DNA from 2 places in the Arthrobacter sp. KKT183 genome. Region 1 is predicted to be linked to the other one. Evidence: riboswitches for the same ligand, from Rfam matches in the RefSeq annotation. Region 1 holds a riboswitch; the other holds the start of a gene.
The links. Region 1 has a riboswitch for cyclic di-AMP ahead of ACZ2GY_RS07520 (NlpC/P60 family protein). Riboswitches for the same ligand answer to the same signal wherever they lie in the genome.

Region 1 (4,385 bases):
TAGACGGGACCAAGCCCTACAGTCAGTACGCGGCGGCCGTTGAGGCGATGCTGGACACGGCAGGAATGCCAGTGGCTGATAGTTGGCTCGTGAGCTCTACCGAGTGGGTGACCTACTTCTGTGAGGACGCGGACTGCTGTTCCCCGCGGTCCTTGGAGGAAATCGCCGACAGCGCACTGAGTGCCCGCATGGTCTTTGAGGGATCCAACGCGACACGGGAAACCGTCGTCGACCCAGCATTTACCGGGGATAGCGCGAACCTTGACCGGATCGCCGACACCATCACCGGATGGGTGATTGAGGATCCCGCTGACTGGACCGCCCCCGTGATGACCGAGAACCGGGCACTGTGGCAGGAAACCCTCGGCACCGAACCCACCAAGGACACCGCCCTGCAACTCATCGCGGCCCTGCACACCCCCGCGGTACGGGACAGGATCATCGCCGACACCATCAGCACCGACGAGAACCCGGAAACCTTCGCCTCCGTCGTCATCGGCCGGTACACCGGGACACCGGACTGGGAGCGCGTGGACGCCACCCAGGCGCTGCTCATCGAGTTGTTCCGGTTCACCCCGCCCGAAGCCCGCGCACCGTTGTTCGCGTTCCTCGGCTGGATCTGCTGGTACAAGGGCCGGTCCTCCATCGCCGCCCAGTACCTGACCAAGGCGCAGGACACCGACCCGGAGCACATGCTTTCCCGGCTGCTGACCCAGCTGGTGAACACCGGCACCCTGCCCGAATGCGTCACAAACCAGCACACCGCCTACCAGCGCTAACCCGGTAGGGGGAGGGGCAGGGAACCACAACGGGTTCCCTGCCCCGCAGTCAGATCCAGTGTGCGGGACTTGTGCCGCTTTGATGGCAGATGCGGTCGAAAGCCAGCGACCAAACCGGCACAGTGATCCCAGCTGGTTCAGCCATCCGAACCGGTTCTTTGCAAACCCGTACTAGACTTTGGTCGTGGAATATATTGCCGTACTACTGCCATCGGCGGGTGTCGGCGCCATTTTCTACTTCGCGATGCGCGCCATTTTCGGGGCCGATCGGGCCGAGCGCCAGGCGCAGGCAGAAGCCGAACAGGAGGCGCAGGTCAACGCTACCCGCGCAGCGGTTGCTTCCCGTAGGGAGTTCACGCCAGAGCCCTAGGATGGGTTTAGCCGGCACCTGGGCATGGCTTGCTCATGTTGATCACCGTGACAGCGGTGTTGCCTCGCGTTCTTGGTGTGGCAGGCACATCTCTCTAAATTTCCTATGGTGGGGCTGATGTTCAGTCGTGAGGTGGGGCACTGCCGCTGATGGGATTTCAGGGCGCGCCGTGACCTTAATGTGACATTCATGAAAATTTGACGGTAGTCTCGTCAGCGTGCCTAGACCTGTGTTTGGCACCTGTGTACGGTTTGCCGAGCTCTGCCACCGAGCGCACAGTCCGTTCGTATCACCGTTGGCAGAGGCGGGGGAACCATTTTTTTTTGGATCTTGCTACTGGAAGGTCCTAGGGGTTAAGACGCACCTGATCGGGGAGACCGATCAGGCGTCCGGGTGACTCCCATCCGAATCCGACAGCTCACCTCGTAGGCACTGGGAGAGGCAATTCACTGTGTCCTACCGACGCGCTCAGGGCCGCCACCGCGCCCCACAGGTCAACGCACATTCTCTGACCGCTCTATCGCAAGCAGTTTCTTTGAACGCCGGATCGGCCGGCCGTCAAACAGCGGTCATCCTCGCGGCGTCCGGTTTGGTGTTGACAGCGGGGCTACCGGCCCACGCAACGGGAATGGCCGAAGAACGGGCACTGAAAAGTACCGAATTGACGGTTACGCCGGTTCAGGCGGGAGTGACGGCCGCCGCCGGAGCCGATATCTCCTTCGACCGGCAAGCCGTTTCACCTGTGGCCGCCCCGACCGTTGAGGAGCCGCCCGCGCCAGCTCAGCCCGTCGTGGAAGCGCAGGCTGCCCAGAACAACGCCCCTACCGAGGTCAACGGTCCCATGGCTGAGTCCATCCCAGCCGTGCAGGCGGTGACCGTTGCACCGGAGCCCGTCCCGGCTGCGCCGGTGAACGCTGCTGCCCGGGCGGTGACAGGAACCGCTCCTGCTCCGGCTCCCGCTGCTGCTCCTGCTCCCGCTCCCGCTCCCGCTCCTGCAGATTCTTCTTCCACCAGTGTCGGTGCGGCGCTGGTTGCTTCGGCTTACGCGCAGATGGGTGCTACCCAGGACTGCACGATCCTCGTTGAGGTAGCGCTGCGTTCGATCGGTAAGTCCGTCGGTGACTTGGCCCCTGAGCAGTTCTACCAGTATGGAACGGTCGTCGGATCCCCTGCCCCCGGCGACCTCGTTATCCGGCCAGGGCACGTCGCCATCTACGTCGGCAACGGGCAGGTCATCAGCAGCGGGATGAACGGCATGAACGCCACCATCCTGCATCCGCTGTCAGATCTGGCCGGGTCCTCCTTCGTCCGGGTCAACGGCTAACACAGCCGCACACCTCAACCCAGAGACAGGAAGCGCCGCTTACGGTGCCCGTGAGGGTATCGAGAGGGGCGCTTCTCCTTTGACGCCGCTGCGCCGTTGTCCCGAAATACCGTCAGCACTTTCCCCGAAGGAGCCGATACGCCGTGTACACGCTCAAAGTGTTCAGCACCCGCCGGTTCGGCATCCTCTCTGCTATTTTCAGCGCGCTCCTGCTGGCCGGTTGTACGGCGGGAGCTGACCCGCTGATCAGTTCAGCGCCCCGGGAGGTGAGTGGGGAAGCCACGGCACCGAGTACCTCCCGCGCTAACGAGGTACCGGAAATCTGCACTGAGCTGCCCTCCCATCTGGAGGCGCTGAACTTCTTTCCGCCGACTCTCTCCGAAACCGGCGACCCGAACAGCTCGCCCACTGAAAATTCGGCCGTTAAGAATGTCAGGGCACTAGAGGCCGAAGCGCCTAGCGAGATACAAGGCCAGCTGACGGCTCTGCGGGAAATCATGGCCCAAGGCGTCGCTGACCCAGCCGCTTTCGACTTCAACGGCTTTGTCGATGCAAAAATCGAGGTGGAAACCTGGGCCGTGGAAAACTGCTGACAGTTACGTTCCGGTGCCCGAAGAACGGTAGCTGTCCCTCCAAAACCGAACGGTTAACTCGTATGGACTGGAACGTGGGGTGAGTAGTGCGCACCCTTGACAGGCTTCACCGCGGGAATAATCGGGTAGTTGCTACTCGTGCCTACGGTTCTGGTTGATCCTACCTTTGAGCTGGTCAGCTTCTCCACAGAGTTTGAGGTCTCGATCATGCCGATTTCAGGTGCTGTTTTTGTAGGAACATCAGCTTCGGTCGCCCACCCGTCACCAGCGCCGCGTCTGGTGGTCAAGCTCCTAGGCCGCTTGGAAGTCACCCGGGACGGTTCGATTCTGGATACACGCGCGTTAGGTGGCGTGAAGCCGCGACAAATCCTGAAGATCCTGCTCCTTCAGTCGGGTTCTCCGGTCTCCAAGAACAAACTCCTTCACCTGCTATGGGGGGACAAACCGCCTGCGGCTGCAATAACCACTCTCGAAAGCTATGTGTGCATTCTGCGTCGGAACCTGCAGCCCGGGAGCGGCCAGCACGGGGTGCTGCGCACCTCGACAGGAGGGTACTGGATCGATGCGTCCTGCGTGGATGTGGATGTGATCCGGTTCCGATCGCTGGTCACCCGCTCGCATCACGCCGGCCCACGGGAGGCATTGCGACTGCTCCAGGAGGCATTATCGCTCGCCTCCGAACCGCTCCTGGACGACGAATCGTTATCGCCGTGGGCCGAGGAGGAATGCAAACTGCACGCAGCCCAGGTGACGGAAGCAAAAATCAGGGCAGCCGAGCTCGCAATTCCTCTTGGTCTGACCGAGCCGGCACTGACATGGGCAGAGGAGCTGATCAGGGCCGACCAGCTGAACGAACGCGCCTGGTTATGTTTGATCAACGCGTGGGAACAAGCCGGAGACCATTCTGAAGGTCTCCACCAGTACGAACGTTGCCGCGAGGTAATGGACCGCGAGCTCGGATGCGCTCCCGGGCCCGCCCTCCAGGACGCACACGAACGGCTCCTGCTCGCCACCGTAGGAATTCACGGAGACCTCACCGACGTCCTGTCGGCACTCCTTCTTCTTCATCAACGCTTGACCAACACGGCAACCCCCATAACGAGAAGCGAACCCCGGCCAACGCCGGGCGAGGACAACGCCTCGGTACGTCAGGCCGGTCACGTTCTCAGCAGCTTCCTCCGCCAAGCTACGGCCGCCGCGCTAAGGCAGAGTCCGCAGACACCGGCGGGGCACAGGGTTTCCATAACCCCCCTCGCGCACCGTTAAATCACAGGTCATCACGGAAGAGAAGGAATTATGTCTGTTTCACGACGCCAGGT
Region 2 (4,385 bases), 490 kb from region 1:
ATTCCGCCGGCACTGAGTTGTTCCTTGAGTACAAGGGCCGCAAGGTAGCCGACGTCTAAATGCCAAGAGCACCGGTTTACGGTGCTTGAGGCTTCGATCGCGAAAGCGTCGCCGCGTGGAGAGTTCAGAAGATCTTTTGAAGCGTCTCGGTGTCACTATTGACGCCGAGACGCTTCGTCTTGCCCTGACACATCGGTCCTATGCGTATGAACAGGGCGGAATCCCTACCAACGAACGCCTCGAATTCCTCGGCGACTCCGTCCTCGGGCTTTCGGTCACGGACGCTCTCTACAGGGACAATCCTGATCTTTCAGAGGGTGAACTCGCCAAGAGGCGTTCGGCGGTGGTGAGTACCCGCGCCCTCGCGAAGATTGCCCGCGGCCTCGATCTCGGGCAGCACATCCTCCTGGGACAGGGAGAGAAGCTCACCAATGGCTGGGACAAATCCTCAATTCTTGCTGACACCATGGAAGCCATCATCGGCGCCACCTATCTCAGCAACGGCATGGAGACCGCACGGTGCCTCGTCATGCGCATCATCGGTCCGGTGCTCCGGGACGCCGCAGCCCTTGGCGCCGGAACGGACTGGAAGACCAGCATCCAGGAAATCGCCGCGGCACAGCGCATGGGGGTTATCGACTACAAGGTGACGGGTTTCGGGCCTGACCATGACCGCCGGTTCGAGGCCGTCCTGGTGATCGGCGGAGCGACCTACGGCTCAGGTTCCGGGCGCTCCAAGAAGGAGGCCGAGCAAGAGGCTGCCTCTGCCTCGTGGAAGCTCCTTCAGCCTGAGGTAAACCAACTGCCTCTCGCACACGCGGACGCACAGCTCCGCCACTCCACGTGATCTTTGCACCTCGTTATGCCTGAGCTTCCCGAGGTGGAGGTAGTGCGCAGGGGTCTCGCGCGCTGGGTTCGCGGGCGCCGCATCGAGGCGGTCGACGTCCTGGACCCCCGTTCAATCCGCCGCCATGCCCTCGGCATCGAGGATTTCATTGGAAACCTCATCGGAGCCCGCGTCAGCGATGCCGTGCGTCGGGGCAAGTTCCTCTGGCTGCCCCTTACCCTCACCGATGACGACGGCGGCTCCCGGCCTGCGCCGTCACCGGACCTGGCGTCCTCAAAGGAACTCCCGGACGGCAGGCCGCCAGTTGCGCTCATGGCTCATCTTGGAATGAGCGGCCAGTTGCTGGTCGAGGACCGCACCCAGCCGGACGAGAAGCACCTGAAGGTTCGCCTTCGGCTGTCTCCGGCTGCTGGGCCTCAGCCGGTGCCGGAGGAGCTTCGTTTCGTGGACCAGCGGATCTTCGGCGGGCTTTTTGTCACGAGCATGGTGGCAACAGCTGATGGTCTTCCCGGCGGACTGGGGGAGGACCTCGTTCCCCTGGTGCCGGTTGAAGCGACGCACATCGCACGTGACCCGCTGGACCCTGCATTCTCCTTCGAGGATTTCTACCGCAAGCTGCATTCCCGCCGCACGGGGCTCAAGCGCGCCTTGCTCGACCAGACGCTCGTCTCGGGAATCGGAAACATCTATGCCGACGAATCATTGTGGGCAGCGAAGCTGCACTACGCCCGCCCCACTGACACCCTTCGGCGTGCAGAAGCCTCGCGACTGGTCGAGTCGTGTAGGGACGTCATGATCCGGGCGCTCGAGGCAGGCGGCACCAGCTTCGATTCGCTTTACGTAAACGTGAACGGCGCGTCCGGATACTTTGAGCGCGCGCTGAACGCCTACGGGCGGGAGCGGGAGCCCTGTCGGCGATGCTTCGAGAATGGTTTGGATTCCCTGATCCGGCGCGACACCTTCATGAACCGGTCCTCATACACGTGCCCCAGGTGCCAGCCACGGCCGCGTAACGGACGCTGGTGAGCGGCTCCGACGTGACAAAAGTAAGTAAGCTGACTAGATTCGATATCTCAGTATCTCAGTACCCGACACGTCAGGAGTATCGCGATGAAGAACAAGTTGGTTTTTGCAGCAGGTATGGCAGCAGGCTACGTTCTGGGCGCCCGGGCCGGTCGTGCAAGCTATGAGCAGATCAAAGTGAAGGCCAACGAGCTCTGGAACAACCCGAAGGTCCAGGACAAGGTTTCCCAGGCATCGGAGACGGTAAAAACGAAGGCTCCGGAGGTTCAGGCGCAGGCAGAGCAGGCCCTGAAAAAGGCGCAGTCAGCCATGCACCGCAATGGCGATCAGGACGGCCCCAAAAGCGCGCAGGACGAGTACAAAATCTAATCCGGCGCGGCTGAACCGGCGTTTCTCGTGATTGAAATGTGACATCCAGTCCGAAAGAATGTAACGTTATGGACACGCCGGGCTCAAAAGCCCGGCTTCCTTCTGGTGGATTGCCTAATCCTGCCGCCGTCGGAAGGTCCGTTCGCTACACACTGCGGCAGGAGCGGGGGAACCAGATAGCGGGCTTCTTCAGAAGTCCTAGGGGTGAAGACTCACCGGTCCAAGACCGGTAGTCCGGCTGGCTCCCATCCGAATCCGACAGCTAACTCCGCCGGCATTGGGAGAGGCTATTTCCGTGTCCAAAAACCGTCATATCGCACGCCACCGTGCAACCCCGCCCAGCACCATGCAGGTCGTTTCCAAGGCAGTGAGCTCACACGCCGGCACCGTTGGCCGCCCAGCAGCCGTTGTTGTAGCAGCTTCCGGAATCATGTTCGGAGCGGCCCTGCCAGCAAGCGCGGGCACCACCACTTACACCCCAGCACCGTCAGTTGAGGCCAACGTCCAGGCTGCAGCCGCTCCTGTGGCCCCGGCAGCTCCGGTTGCTCCGGCTCCCGTGGCGCCGGCTCCGGCCGTCAATGCTCCTACCCACACTGTGCAGTCCGGGGACACTCTCGGCTCGATCGCAGCGAACTATGGCGTCAGCCTGGACGCCGTGTTCGCTGCTAACGGCCTCGGCTGGGATTCGATCATTTACCCGGGTCAGGTCATCAGCCTCTCCGGTAGCGCTGCTGCCGCTCCGGCTCCTGCCGCAGCTCCGGTACAGCAGATTCAGGTAGCAGCTCCGGCAGCCGCGCCTGCAGTGCAGGTACAGGCAGCTGCTGTTGCTCCGGCACCGGTCGAGACCAGCACCATCATCAGCCTTGCCTCCAGCAACATCCAGGTTGCAGACAACTCGGGCAGCGCCAGCGGCGCAGGCATCCTCGCGTCGGCTCGGGCCCAGCTCGCAGCCGGTGCTATCCAGGATTGCACCGTGCTCCTCGAAAAGGCCCTTGGTACGGGCGATCTCGGACCGGCACAGTTCGCTGGCTACGGTACCCCGGTTAGCACACCTGCACCGGGCGACATTGTCATCACGGGCGGACACGTAGCCGTCTACGCTGGCAACGGCCAGGTCATCAGCAGCGGAATGAATGGTGCAAACCTCACCATGCAGCACCCGCTGAGCGATCTGCCGGGCGCCTACTTCGTGCGCGTCTAATCTTCGCCTTAGTCTCTCGTCGCTGGGGAGGACCTGTAAAGGTCCTTCCCAGCGGCATTTAATGAACCAACGCGACAGGGAACAGGCTGACCAGGCTGAGGGTCCGATCGCAAACCGTCAGTTATCTGAACATCAGTGCCTGATGCGCGACGCTGAATCGCCATAGTGCGCGGCGAGGCGTGCAAAACCCTCGTCCAGGCTCACCTCCGGAGTCCAGCCAAGCAGGGACCTGGTGTGCCGCTGGTCGAACCAATGGGCCGTTGACAACTGCTCCGCGAGGAAGCGGGTCATGGGAGGCTCGCTGTCGGCCTTGGAAGCGCGCCAGATACTTTCGACGACGCTGCCGGCCGCTCTGCCTGCCCAGCCTGGGATCGATCTCCGGGGTTCCCGGACGCCGCCGGCGGAGCAAATGCGGGTGAGGAGCTCACCGATCGGGCGCGGTTCACCGTTCGTGATGACCAGCGGGGATCCGGAGATGTACTCCATCCGGTCAAGGGCGGCAGCGATGGCCGACGCCGCATTGTCCACGTAGGTTGTGTCAACGAGCGCGGTTCCACCGGCAAGCAGTGGCAGCCTGCCCGCGCGGGCCCGGCTGAGTACCCGCTCTACCAGCTGGGTGTCACCGGGTCCCCAGACAATATGGGGGCGCAGAACCGCGACCGGCATCTGGCCGTCGTTCGCCTCGAGAGCAAGGATCTCCGCCTGCGCCTTGGTGCGCGCATAGGATCCGCGGGCGAGCTCCGGCTGAGCCGGCCCGGCAACCGCGCCAACCAGCGACGCTCCGGTGTGGGCCACTGACGGCGAGGAAACGTGCACGAAGTGCTGAACGCCCGCGGACCGGGCCGCAGCCAGGAGCCCAGCTGTGCCGAGCACATTGGTGCGGTAGAAAGCATCCGGATTGCCGGTGACAGACACCTTTGCCGCGAGGTGAATGACGGCGTCGAC

Region 2: it holds a riboswitch for cyclic di-AMP, as region 1 does, so the genes downstream of both, ACZ2GY_RS09850 (LysM peptidoglycan-binding domain-containing protein) here and ACZ2GY_RS07520 (NlpC/P60 family protein) in region 1, are expected to answer to the same signal.

Annotation. Positions count from the first base shown of each region.
Region 1 is NZ_CM145770.1:1,576,131-1,580,515, forward strand. It holds gene ACZ2GY_RS07510 (DUF4192 domain-containing protein) at 1-779, shown strand, start outside; gene ACZ2GY_RS07515 (hypothetical protein) at 964-1,149, shown strand; cyclic di-AMP (ydaO/yuaA leader) riboswitch at 1,423-1,595, shown strand; gene ACZ2GY_RS07520 (NlpC/P60 family protein) at 1,685-2,473, shown strand; gene ACZ2GY_RS07525 (hypothetical protein) at 2,617-3,066, shown strand; gene ACZ2GY_RS07530 (AfsR/SARP family transcriptional regulator) at 3,205-4,332, shown strand; gene ACZ2GY_RS07535 (multicopper oxidase family protein) at 4,363-4,385, shown strand, end outside.
Region 2 is NZ_CM145770.1:2,066,122-2,070,506, reverse strand. It holds gene rpmF (50S ribosomal protein L32) at 1-59, shown strand, start outside; gene rnc (ribonuclease III) at 116-847, shown strand; gene mutM (bifunctional DNA-formamidopyrimidine glycosylase/DNA-(apurinic or apyrimidinic site) lyase) at 863-1,873, shown strand; gene ACZ2GY_RS09855 (hypothetical protein) at 1,958-2,239, shown strand; cyclic di-AMP (ydaO/yuaA leader) riboswitch at 2,351-2,530, shown strand; gene ACZ2GY_RS09850 (LysM peptidoglycan-binding domain-containing protein) at 2,535-3,440, shown strand; gene ACZ2GY_RS09845 (NAD-dependent epimerase/dehydratase family protein) at 3,573-4,385, opposite strand, start outside.